DNA from 3 places in the Actinoallomurus acanthiterrae genome. Region 1 is predicted to be linked to each of the others. Evidence: predicted binding sites of a transcription regulator. Region 1 holds the regulator's gene; each other region holds the start of a gene.
What was found. Region 1 encodes LexA, which represses DNA repair genes until DNA is damaged. Its sites were predicted from a motif close to TCGAACANNTGTTCGA; they were not measured.
Positions count from the first base shown of each region.

Region 2: a site for LexA is predicted at 5,153-5,168, ahead of ACYVF7_RS43205 (SAV_6107 family HEPN domain-containing protein). Genes of this name have one in related genera too.
Region 3: a site for LexA is predicted at 2,265-2,280, ahead of recA (recombinase RecA). Genes of this name have one in related genera too.

Region 1 is NZ_BAAHCO010000001.1:3,188,030-3,195,158, forward strand. Features, by position in the region: gene ACYVF7_RS15525 (hypothetical protein) at 1-33, shown strand, start outside; gene ACYVF7_RS15530 (SRPBCC family protein) at 30-500, shown strand; gene leuS (leucine--tRNA ligase) at 713-3,178, shown strand; gene lexA (transcriptional repressor LexA) at 3,226-3,930, opposite strand; gene nrdR (transcriptional regulator NrdR) at 4,549-5,013, shown strand; gene ACYVF7_RS15550 (vitamin B12-dependent ribonucleotide reductase) at 5,087-7,129, shown strand, end outside.
Region 2 is NZ_BAAHCO010000001.1:9,174,226-9,181,354, reverse strand. Features, by position in the region: gene ACYVF7_RS43240 (hypothetical protein) at 1-638, opposite strand, end outside; gene ACYVF7_RS43235 (DUF1622 domain-containing protein) at 907-1,278, opposite strand; gene ACYVF7_RS43230 (GNAT family N-acetyltransferase) at 1,537-2,124, opposite strand; gene ACYVF7_RS43225 (hypothetical protein) at 2,130-2,456, opposite strand; gene ACYVF7_RS43220 (hypothetical protein) at 2,453-2,974, opposite strand; gene ACYVF7_RS43215 (DMT family transporter) at 3,965-4,279, opposite strand; guanidine-III (ykkC-III) riboswitch at 4,290-4,351, opposite strand; gene ACYVF7_RS43210 (YbaK/EbsC family protein) at 4,580-5,044, opposite strand; gene ACYVF7_RS43205 (SAV_6107 family HEPN domain-containing protein) at 5,387-5,770, shown strand; partial or broken gene ACYVF7_RS43200 (Cmx/CmrA family chloramphenicol efflux MFS transporter) at 6,125-7,129, opposite strand, start outside.
Region 3 is NZ_BAAHCO010000001.1:9,571,888-9,579,016, reverse strand. Features, by position in the region: gene ACYVF7_RS45080 (DUF2079 domain-containing protein) at 1-834, shown strand, start outside; gene ACYVF7_RS45075 (hypothetical protein) at 853-1,143, opposite strand; gene ACYVF7_RS45070 (ATP-grasp domain-containing protein) at 1,336-2,196, opposite strand; gene recA (recombinase RecA) at 2,402-3,532, shown strand; gene recX (recombination regulator RecX) at 3,591-4,388, shown strand; gene rny (ribonuclease Y) at 4,908-6,488, shown strand; gene ACYVF7_RS45050 (trypsin-like serine peptidase) at 6,687-7,129, shown strand, end outside.

The DNA.
Region 1 (7,129 bases):
GCCGCCGACGCGCACCGGCTGGAGGAGAGATGACGGCCGATCCCGGACGCCGTGATCCGGCCCCCGCCGCTCGGCACCGCCTCACCGGCACGATCCGCGTCGGCCTCCCCCCCGAGGAGGCCTTCCGCCTGTTCACCCCGGTAGGCGAACGAGACTGGGTGGACGGCTGGGACCCGCGCTTCCCGGTGCCGACCGAGGACGACACCGCGCCGGGCACGGCGTTCGAGACGGCGGCCCACGGCCGGGTGACCACCTGGGTGGTCACGGCCCGCGAGCCCGGGCGCGCCGTCTCGTACGCCCGCGTCACCCCCGGCGCCCAGGCCGGGACCGTGTCCGTCGTCCTGGACGGCGAGGACGGCCCCGGAACGCGGGTGACCGTCACCTACGAGCTCACCGCGCTGACCGAGGCCGCGCAGGACGAGCTCCGCCACTTCGCCGCCGGTTACCCGGACTTCCTCCGGTCCTGGGAGCGGGCGATCGGTGTCGCGCTGGGGCTCTGACGCCCCACCGGCGCCGCTGGTCCGCGGTGACCACAAATCGCCCGGTGTCCTTGCGTCTGCGATAGTCTTGAGGTATGCGATCTCGGCTGCTCCTTAGCCGGCCGCGTTGACCTGAGCCGTCAACGCGGCAGCCCCTCCTGCGCGAGGGGCGTTCTCATGCAAGGAGCGCGTTCATCCGCTAGCCGAAGCCGTGCGAATCAGACGAGGAATCCATGACAGGCGCCGACGAGAACTACGACCCACGGACGATCCAGGACAAGTGGCAGGCCCGGTGGGAGGAACTGAAGCCCTTCGCGGCGAGCGAGGACCCCGATGACGATCGGCCTCGCAAGTACGCGCTGGACATGTTCCCGTACCCCTCCGGCGATCTTCACATGGGTCACGCCGAGGCGTTCGGGATCGGCGACGTCATCGCCCGCTACTGGCTGCAGAAGGGGTACAACGTCCTGCACCCCATCGGCTGGGACTCCTTCGGTCTGCCGGCGGAGAACGCCGCGATCAAGCGCAATTCCCACCCCGCCGAGTGGACGTACACCAACATCGACACCCAGGCGGAGTCTTTCAAGCGCTACGCGATCTCATTCGACTGGTCGCGCCGACTGCACACCTCCGACCCGGAGTACTACCGCTGGAACCAGTGGCTGTTCCTGCGCTTCTACGAGCGAGGCCTGGCCTACCGCAAGGGCGGGCAGGTCAACTGGTGCCCCAAGGACCAGACGGTGCTGGCCAACGAGCAGGTCGTCAACGGACACTGTGAGCGGTGCGGCTCGCTGGTCGAGAAGCGCGTCCTGACGCAGTGGTACTTCAAGATCACCGAGTACGCCGACCGGCTGCTGACCGACATGGCGGGCCTGGAGTGGCCCGAGCGGGTGCTGCTGATGCAGCGCAACTGGATCGGCCGCTCGGAGGGCGCGGACGTCGCCTTCCAGATCGAGGGGCGCGCGGAGCCGGTCACCGTCTACACGACCCGGCCGGACACCCTGTTCGGCGCGACGTTCTTCGTCGTCGCCGCGGACGCCGCGCTGGCCGATGAGATCTGCGCGCCGGAGCAGCGCGCCGAGTTCGAGGCCTACCGCGACGCCGTAGGGCGCGAGTCGGAGATCGAGCGGCTGTCCGCCGACCGGGAGAAGACCGGCGTCTTCCTGGGCCGCTACGCGATCAACCCGGTGAACGGCGAGCGCATCCCCGTGTGGGCCTCCGACTACGTCCTGGCGGAGTACGGCCACGGCGCGATCATGGCGGTGCCCGCCCACGACCAGCGCGACCTGGACTTCGCCCGCAAGTTCGGCCTGCCGGTCCGCGTCGTCGTCCAGACGGGTGAGACGGACCCGGCCGAGACCGGGGTCGCCACCCCCGGCGAGGGCGAGCTGGTCAACTCCGGGCCCCTGAATGGCCTGACCAAGTCCGCCGCCATCCCGCGGATCGTCGAGGTCCTGGAGGAGAAGGGCCTGGGCAAGGCATCCGTCAACTACCGGCTGCGCGACTGGCTGATCTCCCGGCAGCGGTTCTGGGGCACGCCGATCCCGATCATCCACTGCGACGCGTGCGGCGAGGTCCCCGTCCCCGACGAGCAGCTGCCGGTGCGCCTGCCGGACGACCTGCGCGGCGCCGACCTGGCGCCGAAGGGCGTGTCGCCGCTGGCGGCGGCCGACAACTGGGTGAACGTCGAGTGCCCCAAGTGCGGCGGCCCGGCCAAGCGCGACACCGACACGATGGACACCTTCGTCGACTCGTCCTGGTACTTCCTGCGCTACTGCTCGCCGGACTACACCGACGGGCCGTTCGACGTGGAGAAGGTGCGCCGGTGGATGCCGGCCGACCAGTACACCGGCGGTGTCGAGCACGCCATCCTGCACCTGCTGTACGCGCGGTTCTTCACCAAGGTGCTGTACGACATGGGGATGGTGGACTTCACCGAGCCGTTCAACCGGCTGGTCAACCAGGGCCAGGTCATCCTGAACGGCTCCGCGATGTCCAAGACGACCGGCAACCTGGTCGACCTGGGCGAGCAGATCGCCGAGTACGGCGTCGACGCCGTGCGGCTGACGATGCTCTTCTCCGGCCCGCCGGAGGACGACATCGACTGGGCCGACGTGTCCCCGTCCGGTTCGGTGAAGTTCCTGGCTCGCGTGCACCGGGTCGCCGCCGACGTGACCTCCGAGCCCGGGGCCGACCCGGCGGCCGGGGACGTCGAGCTGCGCAAGATGACGCACCGGACGATCGACGAGGTCACCAGGCTGGTCGAGGCGCACCGGTACAACGTCGCGATCGCGCGGATGATGGAGCTGACCTCCGCCGCCCGTAAGACGATCGACGCCGGCCCGGGAGGCGCCGACCCGGCGGTGCGGGAGGCGGCCGAGACTCTGGCGGTCATGCTGTCGCTGGTCGCGCCGTACACCGCCGAGGAGCTCTGGGAGCGGCTGGGCCGTACCGCTCCGGTGACCAAGGCGGGGTGGCCGACGGCCGAGCCCGCGCTGCTGGTTCAGGAGTCGGTCACCTGCGTCGTGCAGGTGGCGGGCAAGGTCCGCGACCGCCTGGAGGTGTCCCCGGACATCGCCGAGGGCGACCTGGAGCGGCTGGCCCTGGACTCGGAGAAGATCCGGGCCGCACTGGGCGACCGGGGCGTGCGTAAGGTCATCGTGCGCGCCCCGAAGATCGTGAACATCGTGCCCGCCTAACGGGCGAATCCACCCGGGTCGGTGCGATCTCGCCGACCCGGGTGGGATCACATCTTGCGCAGGACCGCCACCACGCGGCCGAGGATCGTGGCGTCGTCGCCGGGGATCGGGTCGTACGCCGGGTTGTGCGGCATCAGCCAGACCTTGTCGTCGCGCCGCTTGAGCGTCTTGACGGTGGCCTCGCCGTCGATCATCGCCGCGACGATGTCGCCGTTCTCCGCGACGGGCTGCTGACGCACGACGACCCAGTCGCCGTCGGCGATGGCGGCCTCGATCATCGAGTCACCGGTGACGTTCAGCAGGAAGTGCGTGCCCTCGCCGACGAGCTGCCTGGGCAGCGCGAAGACGTCCTCGACGGCCTCCTCGGCGAGGATCGGGCCACCGGCGGCGATGCGGCCGACGAGCGGGACGTACGCGGGGGCGGGGCGCGTCGAGGCCTCCTGGCCATTGGTGATCTCGTACGCCTCGTGCTCGGGCTCGGCGGCGACCGCCGAGGATCCGGGCATGCGGACGACCACCGCGCGCGGCCGGTTCGGGTCGCGCAGCAGGAAGCCCTTGCGCTGCAGGGTGCGGAGCTGGTGGGAGACGCTCGAGGTGCTGGTCAGCCCGACGGCCTCGCCGATCTCGCGCATCGAGGGCGGGTAGCCGCGCCGCTGGACCGAGTCCCTGATCACCTCCAGCACCTTGCGCTGGCGGACCGTCAGCCCGCTCTCGTCGCCTGGGCCGTCCGGCATTTCCCGAACCTTGCTCATGGTGTCTCCGATGGATGTCTTCTCGCGGTGACGCGCGGCCGCCGGTATTTCACTCCCGTAGAGGGACGTTATCGCTTCTCCGGGAAATGATCAAACAGGTGTTCGAAAAATGTGGAATTTTACGGTCCGGGGCTATGTTGCCTTTAGTTCGTACACGTGTTCGATAATAATTCTTGTGCGGGCGTTGGTGAAGGGCGGATGTCGTCATCGGGCGCCGGTGTGCCGAAGGGGGTGGTCGCCGTCGTGTGTCCGGGCGGGACATGGCAGGCTTGGCCGCCGGGGGTGCGCCCGCGCGAGAGCGCCGGCGCAATGTGATCCACTTCACCGTTTCGGCCGTCGGCGGCGTCTCCGCAGGTCAATGAGGGAGACGTGTGCCCTGGCGGCGGGTCGCCGCGCCCGGAGGAGGGCGCGACACGCCGTAAGAGGCGGCGGATCTCCTCGTGAGCGGGCTCTTCGCGTCAGGTGCCTCGTGTGGGTTGCGATGCCCTCGGTCGGGCTCTACGGTTGGACCACAACATCTAGTAGTTACATGGATGTAGTTCACCATAGGTTGTGGTTACAAGGTGAGGTTCGCGTAGAAGACGCGTGACTCGCTGTCAGGGGGAGGAGTCCGGAGGCATGCACTGCCCGTTCTGCCGACACACCGACAGCCGAGTCATCGACAGCCGGGCGACCGACGACGGATCCGCCATCCGGCGCCGTCGCTCGTGCCCGGAGTGCGGTCGTCGCTTCACCACCCAGGAGACGGTCCTCATGATGGTCGCCAAGCGCAGTGGCGTCACCGAGCCGTTCTCCCGGGAGAAGATCATCGCCGGAGTGCGCCGGGCATGTCAGGGCCGTCCCGTGAACGAGGACGCGCTCGCCATGCTCGGGCAGCGGGTCGAGGAGGCGATCCGGGCGACCGGGAACGCCGAGATTCCCTCGCACCAGATCGGGCTGGCGATCCTCGGACCGCTCCGTGAACTCGACGAGGTCGCGTACCTGCGATTCGCCTCCGTCTACCGGGGGTTCGAGACGCTCGACGACTTCGCCAAGGAAATCGAATCGCTGCGCGTGGCGAACGACGGCGACGCCCTGTCCTAGGGCGGCGCCCGCGCCGCGGGCTTGTACGGGTAATCCTGGAGGTGGGCCTGGTGTGCCCGAGAAGGGGGATGTCATGACAGAGACGGTGAGCGGCTCAGCCCGACGGGGGAAGGCGAGCCGCAAGGGCGTGAAGATGGAGCGCATCTTCACGCGGCCGGGCGTCCACCCGTACGACGACGTCAAGTGGGAGCGGCGCGACGTCGTCATGACCAACTGGCGCGACGGGTCGGTGAACTTCGAGCAGAAGGGCGTCGAGTTCCCCGCGTCCTGGTCCGTCAACGCGGTCAACATCGTCACGTCGAAGTACTTCCGCGGCGCCGTGGGCACCCCGCAGCGCGAGTGGAGCCTGAAGCAGCTGGTCGACCGGGTCGTCGGGGTCTACACCGAGACCGGCGTCAAGAACGGCTACTTCGCCTCCGACGAGGACGCCGAGATCTTCGACCACGAGCTGAAGCACGCCCTGGTCAACCAGGTGTTCAGCTTCAACTCGCCGGTCTGGTTCAACGTCGGCACGGCCTCTCCCCAGCAGGTCAGCGCCTGCTTCATCCTGTCGGTGGACGACACGATGGAGGCGATCCTGGACTGGTACAAGGAAGAGGGCGTCATCTTCAAGGGCGGCTCCGGGTCGGGTGTGAACCTCTCCCGCATCCGCTCCAGCAAGGAGCTGCTGTCCTCCGGCGGCACCGCGAGCGGCCCGGTGTCGTTCATGCGCGGCGCCGACGCCTCCGCGGGCACCATCAAGTCCGGTGGCGCGACCCGCAGGGCGGCGAAGATGCTCGTCCTCGACGTCGACCACCCCGACGTCGAGGAGTTCATCGAGACCAAGGCGCGCGAAGAGGACAAGATCCGCGCGCTCCGCGACGCCGGCTTCGACATGGACCTCGGCGGCAAGGACATCGTCAGCGTCCAGTACCAGAACGCCAACAACTCCGTCCGTGTCTCCGACGAGTTCATGCGCGCGGTCGAGTCGGGCGACTCCTTCGGCCTGCGCGCCCGCCGTACGGGCGAGGTCATCGAGCGGGTCGACGCCAAGGGCCTGTTCCGCAAGGTCGCCAAGGCGGCCTGGGAGTGCGCGGACCCGGGCATCCAGTACGACGACACGATCAACGACTGGCACACCAACCCCGAGACCGGGCGCATCACGGCCAGCAACCCGTGCTCGGAGTACATGAGCCTGGACAACTCGTCCTGCAACCTCGCCAGCATCAACCTGCTGAAGTTCCTGGGCGAGGACAACACCTTCGACGTCGCGCGGTTCGTCAAGCTCAGCGAGCTGGTCATCACCGCGATGGACATCTCCATCACGTTCGCCGACTTCCCGACCGAGAAGATCGGCGAGACGACGCGCGCGTACCGGCAGCTCGGCATCGGCTACGCCAACCTCGGCGCGCTGCTGATGGCGACCGGCCACGCGTACGACTCCGAGGGCGGGCGCTCGCTCGCCGGAACCATCACCTCGCTGATGACCGGCGTGGCCTACCGCCGCTCCGCCGAGCTGGCTGGCGCGGTCGGCACGTACGAGGGCTACGCACGCAACGCCGAGGCGCACAAGCGCGTCATGCGCAAGCACGCCGTCGCCAACGACGAGATCCGCACGCTCGACGAGATGGACAAGTCCATCCACCTCGAGGCCACCAAGCAGTGGCAGCAGTGCATCAAGCTCGGCGAGCGGAACGGCTACCGCAACGCCCAGGCGTCGCTGCTCGCGCCCACCGGCACGATCGGCCTCATGATGGACTGCGACACGACGGGCATCGAGCCCGACCTGGCGCTGGTCAAGTACAAGAAGCTGGTCGGCGGCGGCTCGATGCAGATCGTCAACCAGACCGTGCCGCGCGCCCTCAAGAAGCTCGGCTACCAGCAGGAGCAGATCGAGGCGGTCGTCGAGTACATCTCCGAGCACGGCCACGTCGTCGACGCGCCCGGCCTGCGCACCGAGCACTACGAGGTCTTCGACTGCGCGATGGGCGAGCGGGCCATCAGCCCGATGGGCCACGTGCGGATGATGGCCGCGGTGCAGCCGTTCCTGTCCGGCGCGATCTCCAAGACCGTGAACATGCCGGAGCAGGCCTCCGTCGAGGACGTCGAGAAGATCTACTTCGAGGGCTGGAAGCTC
Region 2 (7,129 bases), 6.0 Mb from region 1:
CGCTGGTAACGGGAGTGGTATGAGACGGCGTACGCGACCAGCGGCAGCACTGTCGTCAACGCCGTGACGGCGAGGGTCCGCCAGCCCGCGCGTCGCACGATCAGCCAGCATGGCAGCAGGAGCAGAAGGGCGAACCCGATGGTTCGCGTCAGGGTGGCCAGTGCCAGCAACACGCCTGCGGCGGTCGCGAGCGGAGCGGTGGGCCGCTCATGCCATAGAAGCGCGGTGAGCGCCGACACGACCAGGAATATGAACACGGTGTCGGACAGCAGAAGGTGCTCGAGCTGGATCAGGTAGGCGTCGAACAGTACGGGCAGCACGACCAGGGTGGCTCCCCAGTCGGGCAGTCCGCGCCGCCGCAGCAGGACATAGATCATCACAGTCGTGGCCAGCGTCGACACGTGCTGTACCCCGACTACCACCACGAAGCTGTGAAAGGGCTCGAGCGCCCGCAGCATCAGCGGGTAGCCGCCGGGGCGCTCCGGCCGTAGCGCCGAGCGCAGCGTCATCGCGACGTAGGTGTACGAGTCGCCCACGAACCACAGGGCGGGCCGATAGCCGAGCATCGCCAGCATCCGGAGCACGATCCCACCGAGCATGGCGAGGGAGAAAACTCCGTATCGATGGACAAATCGCATCAAAGCAGGCTAGTCGTACCGAGGGTAACGTCAGATTACGGCAGGTTTCTGTGCGATTCGGTGGCAGGCGGACGATCTGCGAGATCGAACCGGAGAACAGCTCGACCCGACCGTGCAGACTGCAGATCGCGGCTGTGCCACGTCGCCGCATCGAGCACGGCGACCTCCCGGTGAACACCCACATTCCGAGGGAGTCCGACCTGGTGGCCATGTTCGAGGTGGCGCGTACGACTGCGCGGCGCCCATGCGTGACTTCCGGCGGTCGCTGTCACGCCTCCGGTGCGTCCGGCGGACGCGCCGCCCGGCGTCGCTGCCCCGGCCAGGTGCCCTCCAGCTCCACCTCGAGCGAGAAGCTGAGAAAGGTCCGCACCGCGACGATCAGCGCCAGCACCCCGACGCTCGTGAACGTCGGGGACGCGGCGACGGTACGGATGATGTCACCGGCGACCAGGAACTCCAGCCCGAGCAGGATCGCCCGCCCGAGGTTCTGCCGGTAGAGCCGGTACGCGCCCGGGAGCCGGCCGCGGCGGAGACGACCCGCGAACACGGCCGTCACAACGAGGGCACCGACGACGATGACCGCCACCCCGACGAGGTCGACACCCGCACCGACCACCTCGGCTATCCCCGCGAGGTCCACGTGGCGGTCATACCCGGTCGCGGCATCATGCCGGTGCTCGGCACCTGGGTGACTCGAACCCCCAACGAGCCGTAGGGCTGGAACAGTGGGGCGTTCGCCGTGGCCGTCTGTGGGTCCTCGAAGGGCGGCCGGGGCGGACCGAAACGACCAATGACAACCGCTCGTGTGCAGGTCGGTGGCCGGTCGGCGCGCAGCGCCGCAGGTGGCGATCTCGGTGGATCAGTTCACGTTCAGCAAGTCGACGGCGACGCGCGAGGTCTACGACCGCCTGGAGGTCAGCGGGAGGCGCGCGCCCATCACCGCGTAGAGCGGCCCGCCCCCGGGAAACTGGAAACGGGTGAGCAGGTCCGTCATACCGAGCGAGCGGTAGAGGTTGCGGGCGGGCGTCTGGGCGTCGAGCGTGGACAGCACGACCGTACGCTCCGGGCGCTCCGCGCACAGGGTGGTGATCAGCCTCCGGCCGAGCCCCTGGCCCTGACTGTCCGGGTGGACGTGTAGCTCGGCGACCTCGAACGTGTCGTCCATCCACTGCCGGGCGTGCGCGGCGCCACCGGTCTCGGTGAGCGCCGCGTGGACCACGTCGTGCCACCACTGCCCCGGCTCGCCGTGGAAGCCGTACGCGAAGCCGTTCACGTCGCGCCGCCGCCCGGCGACGAACGCGCGGAAACCGGGGTACGCGGTGTGGCGCTCCATGATGGTGCGCCGACCCGGCATCTGCTCGGTCGGCGGCTCCATCGCCGCCGCGTAGGTCGCCAGCATGGCGTCGAGCCGCCGGAAGAACGTCCGCTTGTCGATCTCCCGTATCTGCGGCGCGGCGTCCCGCCGGGCTCCGAAGGTTGATCTCACGTGGCTCACTTTGGTAGATAAGGCGGGACTTTCGACAGTGCGCCGTAAATGTCCCACAGAATCTGGGCCGCCGCCTTCTTCAGTTGACCGCGCTCCGTCTCGAGCTGCTGCTGCCAGATCCGGGCGGCGGGCCCCACCCAGGCGTCGCCGGCCGTACGGACCGGCGGGTCCAGCGCGGCCTCCAGCGTATCCGCGCTCGCGTAGGCGCGTTCGTAGGCGGCGTACAGCTCGGCATACTCCGGGTTCGGCCGCTGGGCGGGACTGCCCGGCGGACCGGCCGGCGGCTCCGTCGGCGGGCGGAGAGTGGCCGGGGAGGGCGGATAGGCGGTCACGCGTCCTCCTTTGCCGCGTCCGCGGTGGCCGCGCCGTGGACGCCGGTCGGATGGGCGGCCGTGAGATGGGTGGGGGCGTCGGTCGCGACGTGGGTGGGGGTGTCGGCCACGGCGGCCTGGGCGTCGGTGGTCCCATGGTGGGCGTCGGCCGGATGGGCGGCCGCGGCATGACCGGCTGCGGCAGACGCGGCTGTGGCGTGGCCGGCGAGGTGCTGCAGCGTCGCCGAGTCCGGGCAGGCCGCCAAGGCGCGGTGCACGGTTCCGGAGTGACGGGCGTAGAGCTCGGTTGCCGCCTCGGGGTCTGTCGCGGCCGGGCGGACCATCGCCTCGTGCGGCGGGCGCGGAGTGGGGATCCGGTGCCCGGGCGGGATCGCGGCCAGGTGGGTCAGCCCGATGTGGCCGAGAGCGATCTTCGCGCGGCGGTCGAGCCCGGCGTGCTCCAGCATGTGGACGACGTCGTCGTGCACGCCCTTCCGCGACGCCTCGTCGAGGAGTTCGCGAAGCCATTTCTCGTCCATCCGCAGATGATGGCTCGCCAGGCCCAGCGACTCCCGGACGGCGGCCAGGCGCGCCTCGTGGCCCAGCGCCGCGGCGATCAGGTCGGCGCTGCCGGCCGGGCCGAGACGGGAGTAGAGGCCCTTGACGTAGTCGGGGTCGTCGGCGTTGGCCGACAGCCGCTTCCAGACGTCGGCCGGGATCGGACGGTGGGCGCTGAGCGCCCCGTGGATCGCGGCGGCGTCGGCGGCCCCCGCTCGGGTCGCGGCGTGCGCGTCAGGGAAGTGGCCGACCGCGTGTCCGGCGCCGGCCGCGTCGTACGGCCCGGACGGCCACCGAGCCGGCCCACGCCGACCCGGGGCATGTCCGCGGCGCCCTTGCTCAGGTGTGCGTCGGCGTAGGCCCGTCGCCGGCCCAGCATCCCCGGCTGCGCACTGACCCAGCTCTCGACCGCCGCGGCCTGGCGCAGTCCGGTGCGCGGGACGCTCGGGGGGAGCGCTGCGTTCGTGCGCAGCCAGGCGGTGATGGCGTTCGAAGCACTCGTCATCTGCTGGATCAGCTGAGCCATCGCGGCCGTGTCGATGCCGACGAAGTCCTTGTCGCGTGCCGCACTGGCACGCAGACCGTCCTGTCCAGCCATAGGGCACCAGCTCCGGAGAGTGCGCTCAAGCCTCCGGTGACCGTTGTATCACCGCCTGTCGGCCGTTGTCCCCGACGACGCGGGCCCGATGCCGTGACCGACCGTCCGGCTCCGGTCACGCCGGCCCCCATGCGTCGGGCTGTGGGCTACGGCATCCGCCAGTGGTGTGGTGGCTGCGCGGCGTTCTCGTAGTCCAGGCCGACGAGCGTCCGCGCCGCGCGGTGCCCGCCGGCCGCAGCCCGCCGGCCGCAGCCCGCACCCCGCCGGCGACCGCGCCGCCGTCCCGGAGGCCGCCGGCCTCACGCGCCCGCGTGAAGGCGCTGGCCGGTCGCCGGGGGCGGGTGCCCAGCCACCGTGCGCATCCCTTACTGACTCAGTGGGTCAGCTTCAGCCCGGCCACGCATCCGACGATGCCGGCCAGCAGCAGCAGCTTGAGCGGGCCGGCGAATTCACCGTCGAAGAGCATGGCGTAGGTCACGGTGAGCACCGCGCCGATGCCGACCCAGACCGCATAGCCGGTGCCCACGGGCACCGTCCGAAGCGCGAAGGCCAGGCCCGTCATGCTCAGCACCAGCCCGAGGCCGAAAACGATGCTCGGCACAGGGCGGGTGAGCCCCTCCGATTTGCCGAGCGCGGTCGCCCATACCGCCTCCAGCATCCCGGACACCACCAGAATGATCCATGCCATGACAAGACTCCCCGCGTCGTCTTGTCATGACTGGGTACGGCGCACCTCGTCCAGGAGCCTGTCGGGCTCTACCGTCCACTGTCGCACATCGCCCGGCGCGCTCGGCAGCCCAGCGTGGGTGGCCTTGGTCATCAAGAGCCGGCCGCCCTGCACCAGACAGCCCACGGCACTCCGACTCGTCGCCACGTGCCACCGGCCGTGACGCGACACCGGTGCGGAATCTCTCCACGCGATAGGCACGGAGTTCAGCCCCTTCGGCCCGGCTTCTTCAAGGCTGCATCTCTCCGGTGGGGTGGTGGACTACGCGACGTCGGTCGGCGTGCCGCCGGTCAGGCGGAGCAGCTCCTCGTACGAGGTGGGGAAGACGGTGTGCGGGTGTCCGGCGGCGGCCCAGACGACGTCGTACTTGGCCAGCCATTCGTCGACGAGCGTGCGGACCGGCTGAGGGTGGCCGAGGGGTGCGACGCCTCCGATGGGCTGTCCGGTGGCCGCCCGTACGAACTCGGGGTCCGCCCGCTTGATCCGGGCGACGCCGATCCGCTCGGCGAGCCCGGTGGTGTCCACCCGGTGCGCTCCACTGGTCAGTACGAGCAGCGGCTCGCCGTCGGCGGCGAAGATCAGGCTGTTCGCGATGGCGCCGACGTCGCAGCCGAGCTGAGCCGCTGCGGTGGCGGCCGTCGGGGCGGCCTCCGGAAGCTCGCGGACCTGACCGGTGGCGCCCAGTTCGCGCAGACGGGCGGCGACGTGCTCGACGTTGGGGTGCATGGCAGCACCCTACGGCCGGCGGCGAGGTAAGAGGTTCCGAACTGCGACGACACATCTATTCGAACGCGTTGACGAATGCGGCGCCGGACGCTTTACTGAGGTACATGCTCGAACTTGTGTTCGAGTACGGCGCGGGACTCGCGGCCCGCGCCGAGGGGATCGTCTCTCGCGGGCAGCGCATGCCGGGCGAGATACGACGGCCGGGCGGGGCGAGGGGAAGCGCTTCGCCCGGCCCCCCTGGGCCCTCGGGCCCGCAGCGGAAGGAGGCATGTCATGTCCGCAAGGTCGTCAACTGCCGCCCCCCTTCGTCCCGCGCCACGGCGCAGGCCCGCCGCATCGGCGATGTCACTCCTCCAGACGGCCCGGCGCGGCCTGATCGAGGCCGCGGAGTCGGCCGCCCCGGCGCTGCGCTATGTCGCGGCCCACCTGGCGGCGTTGCGCGCCGCCGCCGCCGTGCTCGCCGAGCGCGCCGATCCCGGATCGCGCACCCGTGGTAGACCGCGCAGCGTCTGGGTGCTGCTCCCCGAGGCCGAGCCCGCACTGCGCGAGTGGGCGGCGTTCTTCGCCGCCGGCGCCGACAAACGCGCCGCGGCGGAGGCCGGCCTGCCGCGCGCGGTCACCGCGGATGAGGCCGATGAGCTCCTACGCGACGCGGAGATCTTCGTGTCGCTCGTCGAGACCACGCTCGGCGTCCCGGGCCAGCCCATGCTGCCCGCCGCCGGCTAGACCCCTCTGGGGACCGGCTCTTCACCGGAGCACGGTTCGTGCCCGCGGGTCCCGTCGTGGACCTCCCCCCGAAGCGACGGGACCCGCGCGGCCGCTCACGCCACCCGGCCGCCGCCAGGCGGCGCTCTGTCCGCGCACGCCGCCTGCCGCAAGCCGTGTGCTGCGCGCCCCGCGCCGGTCCCCGCGCCGCGCCGTGCGCTGTGCCTGCGGGCCGCGCGCCGCGATGCGAATCTTGGGACGCGCAGCACGCGGCGCGAACCTTGCGCCGCGCGGTGCGGGCTATGTGTCGAACGCCCGGTGACTACGGCGGCGAGCCCTTCCGGAGGCACGTGCCCCCTGCGGAGGGCACCCCTGTCACCGAACCGGTCGCCCGGTGGGCCGGGAGGCCTGTGCCTCCTCGCGTGTTGCGGCCTGCAGGCGCCGTACGGCCTGGGCGAGGCCTGCCGTGCCGAACGCCGCCGCCACGAGCAGGGCACTGATCCACAGCGGCGAGCGGTAGCCGAGGCCGGTGGCGATGGTGGCGCCGCCGACGGCGGGGCCGGCCGCCGCGCCCACGTTGAGCGCCGCGGTCGCGAAGGATCCGCCGAGGGAGGGCGCCTCCGTCGCCGCGTACAGAATCCGGGCGATCAGCGTCGAGCCGACGGCGAACGAAAGGGTTCCCTGGACGAAGATCAGCGCCGGCGCGGCGACCGGGCTGGCGGCGGTCGCCGCCAGGAGCGCCCACCCGGTGAGCAGGGTGATGCCGCCCGGAACCAGGACCCGCATCGGCCGCGTGTCGGACAGGCGTCCGCCGATCGTCACCCCGGCGAACGACCCGAGGCCGAACAGTGCCAGCGTCCCCGGCACCCAGTCCTCGGAGAAGCCGCTGACGGCGGTGACGACCAAGGCCAGATAGGTGAACGTGCAGAAGGTGGCGGCGTTCACCAGCGCGGCCAGCAGCAGCACGACCAGCAGCCGCGGGCTCCGCAGGGCCCGCAGTTCGCGCCGGGCGCTGGGACGCGCCTCGTCGGCCGCCCGCGAGGTGCCCGGCACCGAGCGGAGGACCGCGAAGACGGCCGGCAGGGAGATCAGGGCCACGGCCCAGAACGCCGACCGCCAGCCGAGCGCCTGCCCGAGCACGGCACCGGCCGGGCACACCGGCGACGCACGCGAGCGTGATGCCGCCCAGGAGGACGGACGTCGCCCGCCCCTTGGCATTCGGCGGGACCAGAGCGGTGGCCGTCGCGAGGCCGACGGCGAGGAAACCGGCGTTCGCCAGCGCCCCGAGCACCCGGGTCGCCAGGAGCACGGAGAAGCTGCTGGTGACCGCTCCGACGACGTGCGCGAGCACGAACGCGATCAGGAAGGCGAGCAGAGCCC
Region 3 (7,129 bases), 6.4 Mb from region 1:
GCCGGCTGGGCGCTGCCGCTCCTGCTGGTAAAGGAGGACCAGACGTTCATCGTCGCGGCGATCGGGGTGTACATCTTCTGGCAGGGTCAGCGCCGCCTCGGCGCGCTCGTCACCGCTGCCGCGGTCGCGGCCGGCGCGCTCGCCGTCCTCGTCGTCATCCCGGCGTTCAACCCGCGCCATTCCTATCCGTACGGAAAGACCGCGGGATCCATTTCCTCCTTGCCGGTTCCGGCGACCAAGGAAGAGACCGTACTGGCATTGCTCGCGCCTACCCTTTTCTTCGCGCTGCGCTCTCCGCTGGTACTCCTCACGACTCCGTCTCTGCTCGCGCGATTCTGGACGACCAATCCGGTCTTCTGGGGCACCCGGTTCCATTACAACGCCGTGCTGATGCCCATCATTTTCATCGCCTTCGCCGACGGCCTGGCCCGGATGCGAGGGAGCGACCGTGCCACCGTACTGCGGGGCGCCCGTGTCGCACCGATCCTCGCCCTCGTCATCGCGATGTGCGTTCCGCAACCACTCTGGAGGGTGCTCGACCCTGCCTCCTGGCGGGTGCCGCAACAGGTCAGGACCGCCGAAGCACTATTGAGGATCATCCCCGACGGAGCGGACGTGGCCGCCGCCAACCGCATCGCACCGCAGCTCACCGGCCGCTGCCGGGTGTTCCGCTTCCTCAGCGCGCCCACCCCGAAGCTCCGCCCCGAATGGGTCGCGACCACCGGCGCGCCGTACGAGCGGTCGATGATCGCGGACCTGCCCTCACTGGGCTACGGCGTCGTGGCCCGGGCCACCGGCATCACCATCTACCGCCGGACCGACGGCAGGCCCTGACCGCGTGCGACGGAACCCTCAGTGCCGTCGGGTGCGGGTCCGGCTGCGACTTGTCGATCCGTGGTGGGTCGACCCGCCGGTCGAGTGATGTGTGGTGCTCTTCGACCGCGTCGTGGTCTTGCGGGAGCCGCCCTGGAGGACGCGGCCGCCGCGCGAGACGATCCTGCCGCGCGGACGGGTCCAGATGCCCCGGGAGACGTACCCGCTGCGGTACCGACCTCGGTAGTACCAGCGATAGCGGCCGCCCGAGCCGCCGTTGTCGCAGTACCAGTCGGACACGACGCGGTACGAGGAGCCGGCGGCGCCCACATGTCGACGCAGTAGGCGTTCGTCGGACGTGAGGAACAGGCGACGAGCGAGAGCGACAGCACGCTCACGACGGTGAGGTACGCGGCGCCGGAGCGCGCGAGCCGCCGGGGGACATTCGGGCGCATTGCCGCGAGCCTCCACGAAAGGGATCAATGGCCCGGCAAGTGTAGAGCCGGGGTTCCCGGCGGGGCACTACCTGATCGGGAAGCTCAGGTACAGATCCGCCGGTTCGGCGACCGACGGCAGATCGCTGACCTGTCCGTCGCCGACCTCGACCACCCGCCAGACCCCGTCCGCCCGCCGGGCCAGGTCCGTGGTGATGAACCGGCAGCCCAGCGCCCGTACGCACGGGGCGATCGGGTCCGCCTGCGGGCGGGGGTGGCGGTCCGGTGTGTCCGGGTGCGGCCCCATCAGCACAGGTTCGCCGTCGACCCACCACACGCGGGCCTCGCCGTCCTCGAACCGCTCGTACTCGCGGATGACGATGCCGCCGGCGAGGAAGTCGCCCTGCCGCTCGACGAAGCGGGCGACGACCGCGTGCAGCCGCTCCACGTCGGCGAGCTCGGGGATGAAGCAGGCCTCGTCCCACTCGTGCTTGCGCGACTTCACGTAGTCCTTCACGACCGCCGGCCCAGAGCCCAGCGGGCGTACGAGCTCGGCCAGCTTGTCCGCCGCCGGCGTCGCGCCGGGGGACAGGGACAGCCATACGCTCGCCGGGGTGACGCCCGCGAAGGTGTCGTACCAGCCGGGCAGCTCGTGCGCCTTCTCATAGCCGTCGGGCGGGACCGCCAGAACGACGTTCCGGGCGGCCAGGGCGGCCGCGAGCGCGGCGTACTGCGTCGAGGTGGTCATCCAGCCGCGGTACCACGTGGTCCCCAGGCCGTCGGGCACCTGGCGTACGGCCGCGGCCGCGTCGCCGCGCTGCAGCGCGTCGTGGTCGATGAGCGCGACGGACCCGCCGAGCGCGCGTACGGCCTCGGCCTCTCGGGCGAAGTGCTCATCGACCCGCCGGGGATTCAGCGGGTCGGCGCACATGAGGATGGTCACCGGCATGATCCTGACCCTCAGCGTAGGGCAAGACACCCCGTCTTTCCCCGGTGAATCGGCGCGTCCGTTCATGATCGAACGTGTGTTCGGCTAGAGTGAAGGAAGCGACGACATTGTCCACAGTGGTGGCCGGGCCCTCGAAAAATGTCGGCGGGTCCCCGTAACGTCGCTCCCGACAACAGCAGGCACCGACCCGACAGGGACACCTCACATGGCAGCAAACGATCGCGAGAAGGCCCTCGAAGCGGCGCTCGCGCAGATCGAGCGGCAGTTCGGCAAGGGTTCCGTCATGCGGCTGGGCCAGGAGGGGCGCCCCCCGGTAGAGGTGATCCCGTCCGGTTCGATCGCCCTCGACGTCGCCCTGGGCATCGGCGGTTACCCGCGCGGCCGCGTGGTCGAGATCTACGGTCCGGAGTCCTCCGGTAAGACGTCCCTCGCCCTGCACGCCGTGGCCAGCGCGCAGAAGGCGGGCGGCATCGCCGCGTTCGTCGACGCCGAGCACGCGCTCGACCCCGAGTACGCGAAGAAGATCGGCGTCGACATCGACGCCCTCCTTGTCTCCCAGCCCGACACGGGTGAGCAGGCCCTCGAGATCACCGACATGCTGATCCGCTCCGGCGCGATCGACGTCGTCGTCATCGACTCCGTCGCGGCCCTCGTGCCCCGCGCGGAGATCGAGGGCGAGATGGGCGACAGCCACGTCGGCCTCCAGGCCCGCCTCATGTCCCAGGCCCTCCGCAAGCTCACCGGCGCCATCAACCAGACCAAGACCACCGCGGTCTTCATCAACCAGCTGCGGGAAAAGGTCGGCGTCATGTTCGGCTCGCCGGAGACGACCACCGGTGGCAAGGCGCTGAAGTTCTACGCGTCGGTGCGGCTGGACGTGCGGCGGATCGAGACGATGAAGGACGGCACGGACGCGGTCGGCAACCGCACCCGCGTCAAGGTCGTCAAGAACAAGATGGCCCCGCCGTTCAAGGTGGCCGACTTCGACATCCTCTACGGCGTCGGCATCAGCCGCGAGGGCGGCCTGATCGACATGGGCGTCGAGCACGGCTTCGTGCGCAAGTCCGGCGCCTGGTACACCTACGAGAACGACCAGCTCGGTCAGGGCAAGGAGAACGCCCGGCGGTTCCTCAAGGAGAACCCGGACATCGCCGACGAGATCGAGAAGAAGATCAAGGAGAAGCTCGGCGTGGGTCCGCGGCTCGACGCCGAGGCCGAGCCGGCGGGCGCTCCCGCGGCTCCGGCGGCGGCCGCGTCGGCGGCGGCATCGGCGGCTGCGGCCAAGCCCGCACCGGCCAAGCGGGCGGCGAAGACCCCGAAGCCGGGAGACGTGTGATCCCGGGTCGTCCTTCGGAAGGACCCGAGGGGCCGACCCGTGATGTGTGGGGTGTCTCATGAGCGCTCCTGACGAGCGTTCCGCGAACACTCCTGAGGGGTGGCGGCGTCCCGCTCCGCGACGGGCCGATTCCGGCGCGGAGATCTTCCCTGGTGACGCCGCCACCGCTCAGGACGACGACGGCGGCGGCGAGTCCGCCCGCGGCGGATCGGCGCGGCGGGGCCGGAGACGAGGGCGCCGTCCCACGGGGGCGACGTCCGGGCGCTCCGGCGAAGGATCCGCGACTGGGCGCTTTCCCGAGGGGCCGACGCCCGAGGGGCCGACGCCCGGGAGCGCGGCGGCGCAGGGGCCGCCCGCCGACCCCGAGGCGGTGGCGCGCGAGATCTGCCTGCGGCAGCTGTCGTTCGCCCCGAAGACCCGGGCGCAGCTCGCCGACGCGTTGCGCCGCAAGGGCGTGCCCGACGACGTCGCCGAGCGAGTGCTGAGCCGTTACTCCGAGGTCGGGCTGATCGACGACGCGGCCTTCGCGCGGGCCTGGGTGGAGTCACGCCACGCCGGTCGCGGGCTGGCCCGGCGGGCGCTCGCGGCCGAGCTGCGGCGGCGCGGCGTCGCCGACGAGACGGTCAGCGAGGCGGTGGAGGAGCTCGGCCCGGAGCAGGAGGAGGCGGCGGCCCGCGAGCTCGTCGCCCGCAGACTGCCGGGCACCCGGGGCCTGGATCCGGTCAAGCGCACCCGGCGGCTGATGGGCATGCTCGCGCGCAAGGGCTACTCCGGGGGTCTCGCGTACCGCGTGGTCCGTGAGGCGCTCGAGGCCGAGGGCGCCGACGACCTTCCTGACCTGTCCTTTGACGACTGATCGTCCGCGTGCCGTCGTCGCGGCGTTCGCCGTCCCCGGTGGGGCCGGTCGACGCGTGCGGCCGCCACCGGCCCTACGCCTTCACCGCTCGTCTGGCCGACGAGTCGGAGCACTGTCAGGGGTACCCCGTCCCTGACATGCCCGTGACATGGACCGTGACAAGAAAGATCTAGCGAATCGTCCGGAACGCGTGGTCTTTCCTTGCCCATTACCTCTTGGCCGCTTACGGTTACCGCAGTGAGGTGTTACTCCGCGCAGTGCGGATTGCCATAGGACTGACCGCGTTCGACCACGTGAAAGGTGTTGTGTCCCCGGCTCGCCGATGCCGGTGGTTCGCATAGCAGGGTTCTGGAACGGTCCGGAGCCCCCTTTGATCCTGCGCGTCCGGCGCTCGCCCGGAGGCGCCGGTCGCGGCCGTCCCGGTGAGACCGCATCGCGTGTCCGTAACCCCTCGCGTCGCATCGCCGGCACCGGGTGCCCCCTGGTGGCGCAGCGTCGAGGAAAGGGGTCAGCGCCGTGATGTACGTCGTGATAGGTGCGGCACTGGTCGTGATCCTGGCGCTCGCCGTCCTCGTCCTCGTCGTGCTACGCCGTCTCGACGCCGCCGCGCGCAGGGTCGCCGTCAACGAGGAACAGGTCGACGCGCAGCGGGGCGCCGACGAGATCGTGGCCAAGGCCCGCGCCGACGCCCAGGAGATCGTCAGCGACGCGGAGGTCAAGGCCCGCGAGGCGTCCGCGACGGCCCGGTCCGAGGTCGAGGACGAGATCAAGTCGCTCAAGGAGGACCTGCGGGCACTCCGGGAGGACCTGGAACGCCGCGAGGCCCGGCTCGCCGAGCGGGAGCAACGGCTGGACGGCGAGGTGCGCCGCCTCGAGGAGCGGGCCCGCGAGCTGGCCGACACGAAGCAGGGGCTCAAGGAACGCCGCGCCGAACTCGACCGGCTCGACGAGGAGCGGCAGCGGGTACTGGAGCAGGCCGCCGGGCTCACCTCCGAACAGGCCAAGACCGAGCTCGTCTCCCTGATCGAGAACCAGGCCAAGCGCGAGGCCGTGCTGGTCACCCGCGAGATCGAGAACGAGGCGCGCGAAGAGGGCGAGAAGCGCGCCCGCAAGATCGTCACGCTGGCGATCCAGCGGGTGGCGAGCGAACAGACCGCCGAGTCGGTGGTGTCGGTGCTGCATCTGCCCAGTGAGGAGATGAAGGGCCGCATCATCGGCCGGGAGGGCCGGAACATCCGTTCGTTCGAGACGACGACCGGCGTGAACCTCATCATCGACGACACTCCCGAAGCCGTGCTGCTCAGCTGCTTCGACCCCGTACGCCGCGAGGTGGGCCGCCTCACGCTGGAGAAGCTCGTCCTCGACGGGCGGATCCACCCGCAGCGGATCGAGGAGATCTACGAGCACAGCAAGACCGAGGTCGAGCAGCTGTGCGTACGCGCCGGTGAGGACGCCCTGGTGGAGCTCGGCCTCACCGACATGCACCCGGAGCTGATCACGTTGCTCGGCCGGCTGCGGTACCGCACGTCGTACGGGCAGAACGTCCTGGCACACCTGATCGAGTCTGCGCACCTGGCCGGGATCATGGCGGCCGAGCTGAAGCTGCCGGTGCCGCTGCTGAGGCGCTGCACGCTGCTGCACGACATCGGCAAGGCGCTGACGCACGAGGTCGAGGGCAGCCACGCGCTCATCGGCGCGGAGATCGCCCGGCGGTACGGCGAGGACGAGGACGTCGTGCACGCCATCGAGGCGCACCACAACGAGGTCGAGGTGCGCACGGTCGAGGCGGTGCTGACCCAGGCGGCGGACGCCATCAGCGGGGGCCGCCCGGGCGCCCGGCGGGAGTCCCTGGAGGCGTACGTCAAGCGGCTGGAACGCCTCGAGGAGATCGCGACGACGCGCGAGGGCGTCGAGAAGGTCTTCGCCATGCAGGCCGGCCGCGAGATCCGGGTGATGGTGCGCCCGGACGCGGTGGACGACCTGCAGGCGCAGGTCATCGCGCACGACATCGCCAAGCAGGTGGAGGAGGAGCTGACCTACCCCGGTCAGATCCGGATCACCGTCGTCCGCGAGTCGCGCGCCACCGAGTTCGCCCGCTGAGGGCCGCCCGGCCGGGGCCCGGCGGCACCGGCGGGATCGGCTGCGGGCCGCCTGGGCCGCTCGGAGCCGGACCGGCCGATGTTCCGCGGCACCAGCGGTGATCCTTGCTCCGTCCTCGTGCCGTTAGTACGTTGCCGTAGGTCCTTGCACGCGGATTATCGACGGGGGCGTTGTTCCGCCGGGACGGGATGTGCGGATATGGGCTGCACGCGCGCGTTGCGCGCCGGGGTGACGACGGCGATCGTGCTCGGAGCCGTGTCGCCCGTCCTGTACGCGCCCCCCGCCCGAGGTCTGCCGGTCCGGAAGGCACCGGTCCGGAAGGCACCGGTCCGGGAAGCGCGGGTCCGGGAGGCACCGGTCCTGGATGCGCCGATCTTGGAGGCGCCGGTCCGGAAGGCACCGATTCGGGAAGCGCGGGTCCGGCAGGCGCCGGTGCCGGAAGCGCCGGTTCGCGAGGTGTCCGCGATCGAGGCGCTGGCGACGGAGCTGTACTGGACGCCGGCGCGGATGGCCGCTGCGACGCCCGCCGGGGAGGACACGGAGGCATCGCCGCGCGAACACGTCGCCGCGCGTGCCTCGGCGGCGGGCCGGGTCGCGCACGCGTTCCACGGGGTGCCGTCGGTCGGGGTGCTGTTCTTCAC